3 regions of the Kocuria atrinae genome follow, and region 3 is predicted to be linked to each of the others. Evidence: riboswitches for the same ligand, from Rfam matches in the RefSeq annotation. Region 3 holds a riboswitch; each other region holds the start of a gene.
What was found. Region 3 has a riboswitch for S-adenosylmethionine ahead of ABD283_RS04670 (O-acetylhomoserine aminocarboxypropyltransferase/cysteine synthase family protein). Riboswitches for the same ligand answer to the same signal wherever they lie in the genome.
Positions count from the first base shown of each region.

Region 1: another riboswitch for S-adenosylmethionine. It lies ahead of ABD283_RS09670 (MetQ/NlpA family ABC transporter substrate-binding protein); the one in region 3 lies ahead of ABD283_RS04670 (O-acetylhomoserine aminocarboxypropyltransferase/cysteine synthase family protein).
Region 2: another riboswitch for S-adenosylmethionine. It lies ahead of ABD283_RS09895 (bifunctional o-acetylhomoserine/o-acetylserine sulfhydrylase); the one in region 3 lies ahead of ABD283_RS04670 (O-acetylhomoserine aminocarboxypropyltransferase/cysteine synthase family protein).

Region 1 covers NZ_BAAAQA010000018.1:77,042-80,306, forward strand. Annotated here, with positions in the region: gene ABD283_RS09665 (methionine ABC transporter ATP-binding protein) at 1-793, opposite strand, end outside; gene ABD283_RS09670 (MetQ/NlpA family ABC transporter substrate-binding protein) at 790-1,677, opposite strand; SAM riboswitch class IV at 1,780-1,894, opposite strand; gene dxr (1-deoxy-D-xylulose-5-phosphate reductoisomerase) at 1,927-3,210, opposite strand.
Region 2 covers NZ_BAAAQA010000018.1:125,595-128,859, forward strand. Annotated here, with positions in the region: gene ABD283_RS09895 (bifunctional o-acetylhomoserine/o-acetylserine sulfhydrylase) at 1-1,327, opposite strand, end outside; SAM riboswitch class IV at 1,404-1,522, opposite strand; gene ABD283_RS09900 (VOC family protein) at 1,638-2,276, shown strand; gene ABD283_RS09905 (CPBP family intramembrane glutamic endopeptidase) at 2,340-3,125, opposite strand; gene ABD283_RS09910 (S9 family peptidase) at 3,153-3,265, shown strand, end outside.
Region 3 covers NZ_BAAAQA010000008.1:18,735-21,999, reverse strand. Annotated here, with positions in the region: gene ABD283_RS04675 (CoA-binding protein) at 1-406, opposite strand, end outside; gene ABD283_RS04670 (O-acetylhomoserine aminocarboxypropyltransferase/cysteine synthase family protein) at 403-1,797, opposite strand; SAM riboswitch class I at 1,859-1,956, opposite strand; gene ABD283_RS04665 (2Fe-2S iron-sulfur cluster-binding protein) at 2,068-2,763, opposite strand; gene ABD283_RS04660 (succinate dehydrogenase cytochrome b subunit) at 2,763-3,265, opposite strand, start outside.

The sequences.
Region 1 (3,265 bases), on a different contig from region 3:
CCTCGCGGGGCACGGTGCGCATCACTGAAGACACGAACTTCCGGGTGGTTTCGGCCTGCGGGTAGGCAAACACGTCAGAGGTAGTTCCCATCTCCACCACACGACCGGTGTCCATGACAGCCACCCGGTCCGCGATGGAACGCACCACATCCATCTCGTGAGTGATCAGCACGATGGTGATCCCCAGTTCACGGTTCACTCGCTTGAGCAGTCCGAGGACTTCCTGGGTCGTCTCCGGGTCCAATGCCGAGGTCGATTCGTCCGCGAGCAGCAGTTCCGGGTTGGAAGCCAGCGCGCGAGCAATACCCACGCGCTGTTTTTGACCGCCGGACAACTGCTCCGGATAGTTCTTGGCCCGCTCCGTCAGCCCCACAAAATCCAGAAGCTCGGTAACCCGTTGCTTGCGTTCCTCCGGCTTCCAGCCGGCGCGCTTGAGCGGGTATTCGATGTTCCCGGCCACGGTGCGGGAGTTGAACAGGTTGAACTGCTGGAAGATCATGCCGATCTTGCGACGGATCGGTGCCAACTGGGTTTCGGACTTGCCGTCCACCCGGTTGCCCGCGACTTCCAAGGAACCGGAGCTGATGGGCTCCAGGCCGTTGATCAGACGCACGAGCGTGGACTTGCCGGCACCGGAGTACCCGATCACCGCAAAGATCTCGCCCTTGGTGATGTCCAGGGTGACGTTGTCCACGGCGTTGACCACGCGGGGTTCCCGCTTGGATCCGCCCGTGTAGACCTTGCTGACATCCCGGAAGCGCACCAGGGTGCGCTCACTGGATACTTCGGTCACTGGGTCTGTTCCTTCAGGTCTTCCTGGTACCGCTTCAAGAGGTCCTTGAGTTCCTGCTGGTCCACCTCGGTCGGAACGGCCGTGCCCTTGCTCTCCTCGTCCTCCGCCTCCAAGACCTTGGGATCGTAATAGAAGCTTGCAACCTGCTTGAGCGTCTCGTTGTCCGCATTGGCCTCGGTGGCGGCGAACAGGTTGTTGAAGACCCTTGCGCTGTCCGTCTCCGGGTCATCCGTGGCGAGGGCGGAGTTCGGGTCAATGTCCGCGCGGCCCAGGAAGTCGTTGTTCACCACTGAGGCGGCCACGGAATCCATCGACAGAACCGTCTGCTCGGCAGACACGGGGCGAACGGAAACCTTGGACTTCTCGGTGTCGATGTCGCCTTCGGTCGGGGCAATCGTGTCCTTGGTGAACTCGACCAGGCCCTCCTGCTTAAGCAGGTTCAGCGCGCGACCCAAGTTAATCGAGTCGTTTGGAATGGCGACCTCGTCGCCTTCCTTGAGCTGGTCCACGGAGTCGTACTTGCTGGAGTACATTCCCAACGGGTAGATCGCGGTGGATCCCACCGGGGTAATCGTGTCACCGGAGTTGTTGTTGTAGTCAGCCAGGTACGCCGTGTGCTGGAACCAGTTCATGTCCACATCACCGCTCTTGGTCGCGGGGTTCGGCTGGTTGTAGTCGCTGAAATCAACGTACTCCACGGTGATGTCGTTCTCGGCAGCAACTTCCTTGAGGGCGTCATGTGCGGGCTCCGAGCCGACAATGCCGATGGTAATGGTGCCGTCAGCAGCGGGATCGGAGGATTCTGAGTCTCCGCCGCCGCACGCGGTCAGGGTGAGGCCGATGGTGGTGGCCAGCGCAAGGGGGATCAAACGGTGAGATCGCACGATGTGCCTTTCCGAGGTGTGGAATGTTCTGGGCGATTAACAACGAAATGCGGTGCGTCGAGGACACACCGCAGTCGTAGGGCTCGTGCTAGTTGATTCGGGAAACCGCACTTGCCGGGAGCTACGTTAACCGCGGCCGGATGGTCATCTGGGGCACCCCGCTACGGGAGAGGGTTGCCGTCCGGCCAGCCAGAGCTTCGCGCCGGATCTCGTCATCCGGTGCCAATCCTAACACAGGGTAGGCCGTGCTCAGCGTGTCCTAAAACGCTGCGCTATCAGCCGATCCGCGCGATCCCTGGCCCATTCCTCCGCGCCGAGAACATCCTCGAGCCGAGGGGATCTCTCGCCCTCGTGTTCGTCCACAACTGCAGCCACGGTGTCCACGATGTCCGTGAACTTCACCTCACCCCGGTGGAAGGCATACACGGCCTGCTCATTGGCGGCATTGAAGACGGCGGGCCATGTGCCACCCAGGTTTCCGGCGTGCTTCATCAGATCGATCGCGGGGAATGCCTCGGAATCCAGCGGCTCGAAGGTCCACTGCGCGGCTTGTGTCCAATCGCAGGGTGCCGCTGCACCGGTAATTCTGTGCGGCCACCCGATACCCAGGGCGATGGGCAAGCGCATGTCGGGCGGTGAGGCCTGGGCCAGCGTGGAACCGTCCACGAACTGCACCATGGAGTGCACCACGGACTGCGGGTGCACGGTCACGTCGATCCGATCCAGCTCGATGTCGAAGAGCAAGGAGGCTTCCAGAACTTCGAGGGCTTTGTTGACCATGGTTGCCGAGTTCGTCGTCACCATGACCCCCATATCCCATGTGGGGTGCTTGAGGGCCTGCTCGGGAGTCACCGCCTGCAGGTCTTCGCGCTTCATTCCGCGGAACGGACCGCCGGACGCGGTCAGGATCAATCGGTCCACCTCGCTTGTACGCCCTCCCCGCAGCGCCTGAGCCAGTGCGGAGTGCTCGGAATCCACCGGGATCAACGGAGTTTCCAGTCCGGTTGCCCCTGCGGCCTGCTTGACCAGAGGGCCGCCAGCGATCAGGGACTCCTTGTTAGCCAGAGCCACGGGTTTTCCAGCGTGCAGGGCGGCAAGAGTCGGTGCCAATCCGATCGACCCGGTGATGCCGTTGAGCACTACGTCAGAGTCGGACCATTCGGCCACGCGTGTCGAAGCGTCCGGCCCGTGGAAGATTTCCGGGTTGAACCCCGTGAGTCCCTCCCCCACCGCCCGTTGGGAGATGAGCTCTCTCAGCTCCCTCGCGTGCTCGGCGGTGCCGCTGGTTCCGACCGCCGCCACTCGTTCGCGGACAGCCTGCTCGGCCAACAGGGCAAGATTTGACGTTCCCGCGGCCAAGGCCGTGACCGACAGCGGTGGGTGCCCTGCGGCGGCGTCGTCCTCCCCCGGCCGCCTCAACTGTCGCGCGGAGGCGACGACGTCGAGCGCTTGCGTGCCGATGGATCCTGTGGACCCGAGAACGACCACGCGCCGGGAGTGGTCGCGAGTGGCCAGGTCGAATTCGGGGGTCATGGTCAAGGGAGCGTCAGACATGGTTACCAGTATCTCGCGGATCAAACATGGTCAG
Region 2 (3,265 bases), on a different contig from region 3:
CGGCCTCGAAACCGGATTCCAGATCGGCCAGGATGTCGTCAATATTCTCCAAACCCACGGACAGCCGCACGAAGCCGGGCTCGATACCGGTTGCCCGCTGTTCCTGGTCGGTCAACTGCGAGTGAGTGGTCGAGGCCGGGTGGATCACCAGGGAGCGCGCATCGCCGATGTTGGCCACGTTGGAGTGCAAGGTCAGGGCATCCACGAATGCGGTGCCCGCCTCGCGTCCACCGTCAAGTACGAAACCGAGCACGGAACCCGCACCCTTGGGAGCGTATTTCTTGCCGCGTTCGTGCCACGGCGAGGAGGCGAGGCCCGCATAGGAGACCGCACGAACGTCGTCGCGCGCCTCGAGCCACTCCGCGACCTTCTGGGCGTTGGCCACGTGGCGATCCATGCGCAGGGAGAGTGTCTCGATGCCCTGCTCGATGAGGAACGCGTTGAACGGGGAAATCGACGACCCCAGGTCGCGCAGCAACTGCACGCGAGCCTTGAGAATGTAGGACAGATTCACTCCGAAGATGCCGTCCTGACCGAGGGCCTGAGCATAGACCAGACCGTTGTAGGACGCGTCCGGCTCATTGAAGGCCGGGAAGCGCTGCGGATCCTGACCGAAGTCGAAGTTGCCCGCATCCACGATCATGCCACCGATGGCCGTTCCGTGACCGCCCATGAATTTGGTGGCCGAGTGCACCACGATGTCAGCGCCCCACTCGATCGGTCGGATCAGGTACGGCGTGGCAATCGTGTTGTCCACGATCAACGGCACACCGGATTCGTGGGCGACTGCGGAAATGGCTTCGATGTCCAGCACGTCATTGCGCGGATTGGGGATGGTCTCCCCGAAGAACGCCACCGTGTTGGGCCGAACTGCAGCGCGCCAGGCCTCGGGATCGTCCGGATCAGAAACGAAGGTGGTCTCCACACCCATCTTGGGCAGCGTGTGATGCAACAGGTTGTACGTGCCGCCGTACATTGACGGGCTGGCCACCACGTGGGTTCCGGCGCCGCCCAGGTTCAGGATCGCAAAGGTAGAGGCGGCTTGGCCCGAGCTGAGCATCAGTGCGCCCACGCCGCCCTCGAGAGAAGCGACTCGATTTTCGACCACTTCCGTAGTCGGGTTAGTCAGACGCGTGTAAATGGGGCCGAGTTCCGCCAGGGCAAAACGGTTGGCCGCTGTCTCCGCATCCGGGAACACGTAGGAGGTGGTCTGGTGGATCGGCAGTGCCCGTGAACCGGTGGTGGGGTCAGGCTCCTGGCCCGCGTGGATCTGACGGGTTTCGAATGCCCAACCCTGCGGGCTGGACGGGGTGGCTGCGGGGCTCATACCGCACTCCCTTTCAACATCAGGGGCCCGGTGAACGATCCGCAGCACGATGCCCGTGCAGCGATCGGGCACCTGTGACCCGCGCTTGCCAACACCGAAGAATTGCGGTGCGGCCCGGTCCTCACCCAGGGCACCCCACCGCGGAGGGAGGGTTGCCGGTCAGCTAGCTGGGGCTTCTCGCTGACTCTCGTGACCTGCACTTCATTGTCCGGAGCCGGTGCCTAGAACGTCAAGCTGAGTTACCCGCGTCACACGGTCATGTTTCAGCTCTCGATTTGGAGACCACTGTGCGCGGTGTCACGATGTGACCATGAAACTGGATCATGTCTCATTCGCAGCACAATCCGATGGTCTTGAAGCCACCACGGAACGGATTGCCGATCAGCTAGGGATCGAACCGGTCAAGGGCGGAATCCACCCGCGCTTCGGAACGCGAAACATGATCCTGCCCCTCACGGGTCACCAGTACGTGGAAGTGGTCGAGGTTCTCGAGCACCCCGCCGCGGACAAGGCGCCGTTCGGTCAGGCCGTCCGCGCCCGCTCCGAGGCCGGTGGAGGTTGGCTCGGCTGGGTGGTCGAGGTTCAGGATCTTACCCCCTACGAGGACAAGTTGGGCCGCCCCTCCGTACCGGGTTTCCGGTTGTTCCCGGACGGCCGCCAGCTGGAGTGGCGCCAGATCGGCGTGAAGGGTTTGATCGCGGACCCCCAGTTGCCGTTCATGGTTCGTTTTGAATCCGAGCCCGAGATGCACCCGTCCCAGGCGCGCATCACTGACGTTCAGCTGGCGGGTATGGAGATCGCAGGTTCCTCGGAGCGCGTGACCGAGTGGTTGGGCGGTCCGGTTGAAGACGTCCTGGCCTCCCTGGACGTCACCTGGTCATCCCCCAACGGGACCCCCGGCGTCATGGCAGTTTCTTTCACCACGCCGGACGGCTTGGCCACGATTTAGGTTTTCGCTGACGACGCCGCTGCCTTTGGCTCGAAAAGGTTGCGGCAGGGGCGTCGTCGCCCTTTAACCCGCCAAAAGCTGCGGTAGCAGGAAACCGGTGATGTCCAACAGCGCATGGGCGATGAGCAACGGGGCGAGGCGCCCGTAGCGGCGGTAAACCCACACGAACACCAGGCCCATGACCACGTTGCCCAGCGCGGGGCCAAAGCCTTGATACAGGTGGTAACTGGCGCGGAAGACCGAGGTGACCAGGGCAATGGTGACCCAGGACCACCCGATACGGCGCAGCCGATCACAGAGGAACGCCACCACGATGATTTCCTCGACCAGGCTGTGGCGTATGGCAGACAAAATCAGGACGGGCACCGTCCACCAGTGCTCGTTGAGGGCCGAGGTATTGATCGCCGCGGTGAGGCCCAGCGCGCGTCCCACCTGGTAGAGCCCCAGCGTTCCCAGCCCCATAACCAGGAACAAGCACATCCCCCAGACCGCATCACGTAGTGGGTGGCGACCGTCCACCCCGACGCTGCGGAGAACGTTTTTGATCCGTGGCAGGGACCCCGCCATCAGGTAAAGCGCGAGCGCCACCGGGACCAGGGCGAAACCGATACTCGCAAGCTGCCTGAGGAGATCAATGGCGGGCACTGGGCTCAGCACCCGGTTCAACGTGGCCTCGGCGTCCGAGAGCGATCCCCTGGACATTGTCTCGGCCAGGTTGAGCACGGCGTACACCGCTGAAGAGCCCAGTGACACACCCAGGACCAGCGCAATGTGGAACCACAGCTCCGACCGTGCCGGGGGCTGTTCGAGGGGTTGGGGGTGGAAGGGGTCCGTCAACACGGACACCATTGTGCCGTGCTCCTTAGACTGGGGTTCATGAGTTCCGAGAAGCCCGCATATCCCGTAGCCGTTCGACGCACCGTTCAGCGCAGTTTTCACGACCACACGTTCGACGATCATTTCGAGTGGCTGCGAGATAAGGACTCGGA
Region 3 (3,265 bases):
TCTTCACGCAGCGATCCATCACGGCGTTGAGCCCGGCGTTCTCGGCGATCGCCGCGGCTTCCTCACTCCACGAGCCCAGCTGCATCCACACGGTCTTGGCGCCGAGGTCCACGGCCTCCTGGGCCACGCCGGGCAGATCGGAGTCCTTGCGGAACGCGTCCACCATGTCCGGGACCTCGGGCAGGTCCGCGAGCGAGGGGTAGATCTTCTGGCCCAGCACCTCGTCCAACACGGGGTTCACGAAGTACACGCGGTACGGGGACGAAGACAGTAGATACGTGGCCACGAAGTAGCTGGCCCGCGCGGGCTTATTGGACATGCCCACGATCGCGATCGACTCGGTGTTGCGCAGGATGTTCAGTCGCTCGGGGGCGCTGGGGCCCACCCAGGTGCGTTCGGTGCTCATGCGTGGACTCCTTCGGCAGCTTTTTCGGACGTGGGTTCGGCGGTGGCCGCTGCGGGCGTCACGGTTTCGACGACGTCGCCCTCGCGGTTGATCCCGGTCGCGGCGGTCAGTGCCTGGTCCAGATCCCACAGGATGTCCGCGGGGTCCTCGAGACCCACGGAAATGCGAATCAGGTCTTCCCTCACGCCGCCGGATTCCAGCTGCTCGGAGGTGAGCTGCTGGTGGGTGGTGGACGCCGGGTGCAGCACCAGGGTGCGGGCGTCACCAATGTTGGCCAGGTGCGAGGCCAGCTGCAGGTTCTCGATGAACCGGCCGCCCACTTCGCGGCCGCTGAGCTGATCGGTGCCGGCTACACCGAAGGCGAACACGGAACCGATGCCCTGGGGCAAGTACTTCTGGGCGCGTTCGTGGTGCGGGTGATCTTCGAGACCCGCGTAGTTCACGTAGCCGATGCGCGGATCGGTGGCCAGCCACTGCACGACCTCTTGCGCGTTCGCCACGTGGGCGTCCATGCGCTGGGGGAGGGTTTCCACTCCCTGCAGCAGGTTCCACGCGGCCTGCGGGGTCAGCGATGGACCGATGTCGCGCAGCTGCTCGGAACGCAGCTTGGTCAGGAAGCCGTACTCACCGAAGTTCCCCCACCAGGTCACGTTGTTGTACGAGGGGACCGGTTCGGTCATGGCAGGGAACTTGCCGTTGCCCCAGTTGAAGCGACCGGCTTCGACCACCACACCGCCCAGGGTGTTGCCGTGGCCGCCCAGGAACTTGGTGACCGAGTGGATCACGATGTCCGCACCGTGCTCGAACGGGCGGCACAGGTACGGGGTGTTGAGCGTGGCGTCCACGATCAGCGGCAGACCGGCCTCGTGGGCGACTTCCGCGAGGCCTTCCAGATCGGCAATTTCACCGGACGGGTTGGCCACGAGCTCGGTGTAAACGGCCTTGGTGTTCTCGGTGATGGCCGCCTTGTAATCGGCGGGATCGGTGCCGGGAACAAAGGTGGTCTCCACACCGAAGCGGCGCAGGGTTACATCCAACTGCGTGACGGTTCCGCCGTAGAGCTGCGAGGAGGCGACCACGTGATCGCCCTGCCCGCACAGCGCGGCAAAGGTGATGAACTCGGCCGCCATGCCGGAGGAGGTTGCTACCGCACCGATACCACCCTCGAGGGACGCGATGCGCTCCTCCAAGGCAGCCACGGTGGGGTTGCCGATGCGCGAGTAGATGTTGCCGTACTTCTGCAGCGCGAAGAGGTTGGCGGCGTCGTCGGCGTCTTTGAAGACGAACGAGCTGGTCTGGTAGATCGGAACGGAACGGGCGCCGTGCTCGGCGTCCGGGGTGCCGCCTGCGTGCAGTGCACGGGTGCGGAAACCGAACTGGTGCTCGGCCATAGGGCTCCTCCTTGTCGGCCGCGTACAGCTCCCGTCCGAACACTGCCCGGGGCCGCGCAGCACTCCATCGGTCCTGGCGGTAGCACCGTGCAGTAGGCCGATCACTGCGGGTTGCTGCGGCGTCTTCGATCCAGGTCTCTCGGCCGCTCGGGATGGTGAGTCCATTGTGTCGCGTGGGTGGCGGCGTTCACAAACCGGGGCCCGCAGGTGACCACGGTGCGAGACGACCGCCGACGCCGCCGCGCGGCGCCTCCCGCGTGGCCACGCTGATTAGGCGTACTTCTCCGGGTTCATCCGGCGGAGATTTTCCCGGGCGACCTCGGTGAGGTTCTCCAGCGGGAGGCCCGCGGGGCAGACCTCCATGCAGTCGCCCAGTAGGGAGCAGGGGCCGAACTCGTGCTCGGCGGCGTCCAGAACTTTGCTCGAGCGCTCGTTGCGCTCCTCCGGGGTCTTGGCCAACGGCGGAAGTTCCTTGAGCAACGTGCCCACGTACAACTGGCCGGAACCGTTGGGGCACGCGGCCACGCACGCCCCGCAGCTGATGCAACCGGCGTTACTCAGGGCCTTGAGCGCGACCGGGAATTTGGCTTCCTTGGCCACTCGGCGCAGAGCCTTCTTGTCCACGGACAGGTCCTTCTTGACCGGGAACGAGCCCGCGCGCATGGGTTCGATGAAGATCTCGTCCCCGTCGCGGTAGGCCCGCAGTGACTGCGTGCACGAGGCCTGGTTCTTGTCCGGGCCGTGGGGCACGCCGTCCACGGTCACGCCGCACTTGCCGCAGATACCTTCGCGGCAGCCGTCGTCAAAGCTGACGGGGTCATCGCCCTGGCGGGTGAGGGTTTCGTTGACGGCATCGAGCAGGTCCAGAATGCTCATGTCCTCGCGAGCCTCGACCGGGCTCACGGCCACGAAATTGCCCTGGTCCTCCGCGGTGGCCTGCCGCCACACGTGCACGGTCAGCAGCATCAGCGCACCACCTTGGCCTGCACGGCCGCGGGGATGGTGACGTTTCCGAGAGCCACAGCGGTGCCCACCAGCTTGGCTACGGCCTCGGTCAGCTGGGCGCGCTGTTCGGTGGTCGTGAAGCCGGCGTCCATGGCGGCCGTGCGCACGCCGTGAATCATGTGGCCGGCCAAGGCCGCCATCGAGGCGGTGTAGAAGAATGCGACGCTCGGGCGGGACAGGCTTGCCACCAGGTTCCCGTAGGCGTCCCCGTGCCGATGCTTCGACGACGCCGCCGGGCGCGCACCCACCGTCAGATCCGCTACGTGGTAGGCCGTGAACAGGCCGAGCACCACGCCCGTGGAGCGCATGGAGCGGGCGATGATCTGGGGGACCGAGCGACGTCGGCCGCGAGGGCGCCTCCGCTGCTTGCCCGTGAGCTGAAGCTTGAAGTCCTGAATCGTGCTCTGCACCGTGTGCCGCTCGGCGCGCATGGCCCGCAGCGTGAGTTCGGTGCCGGCCATGA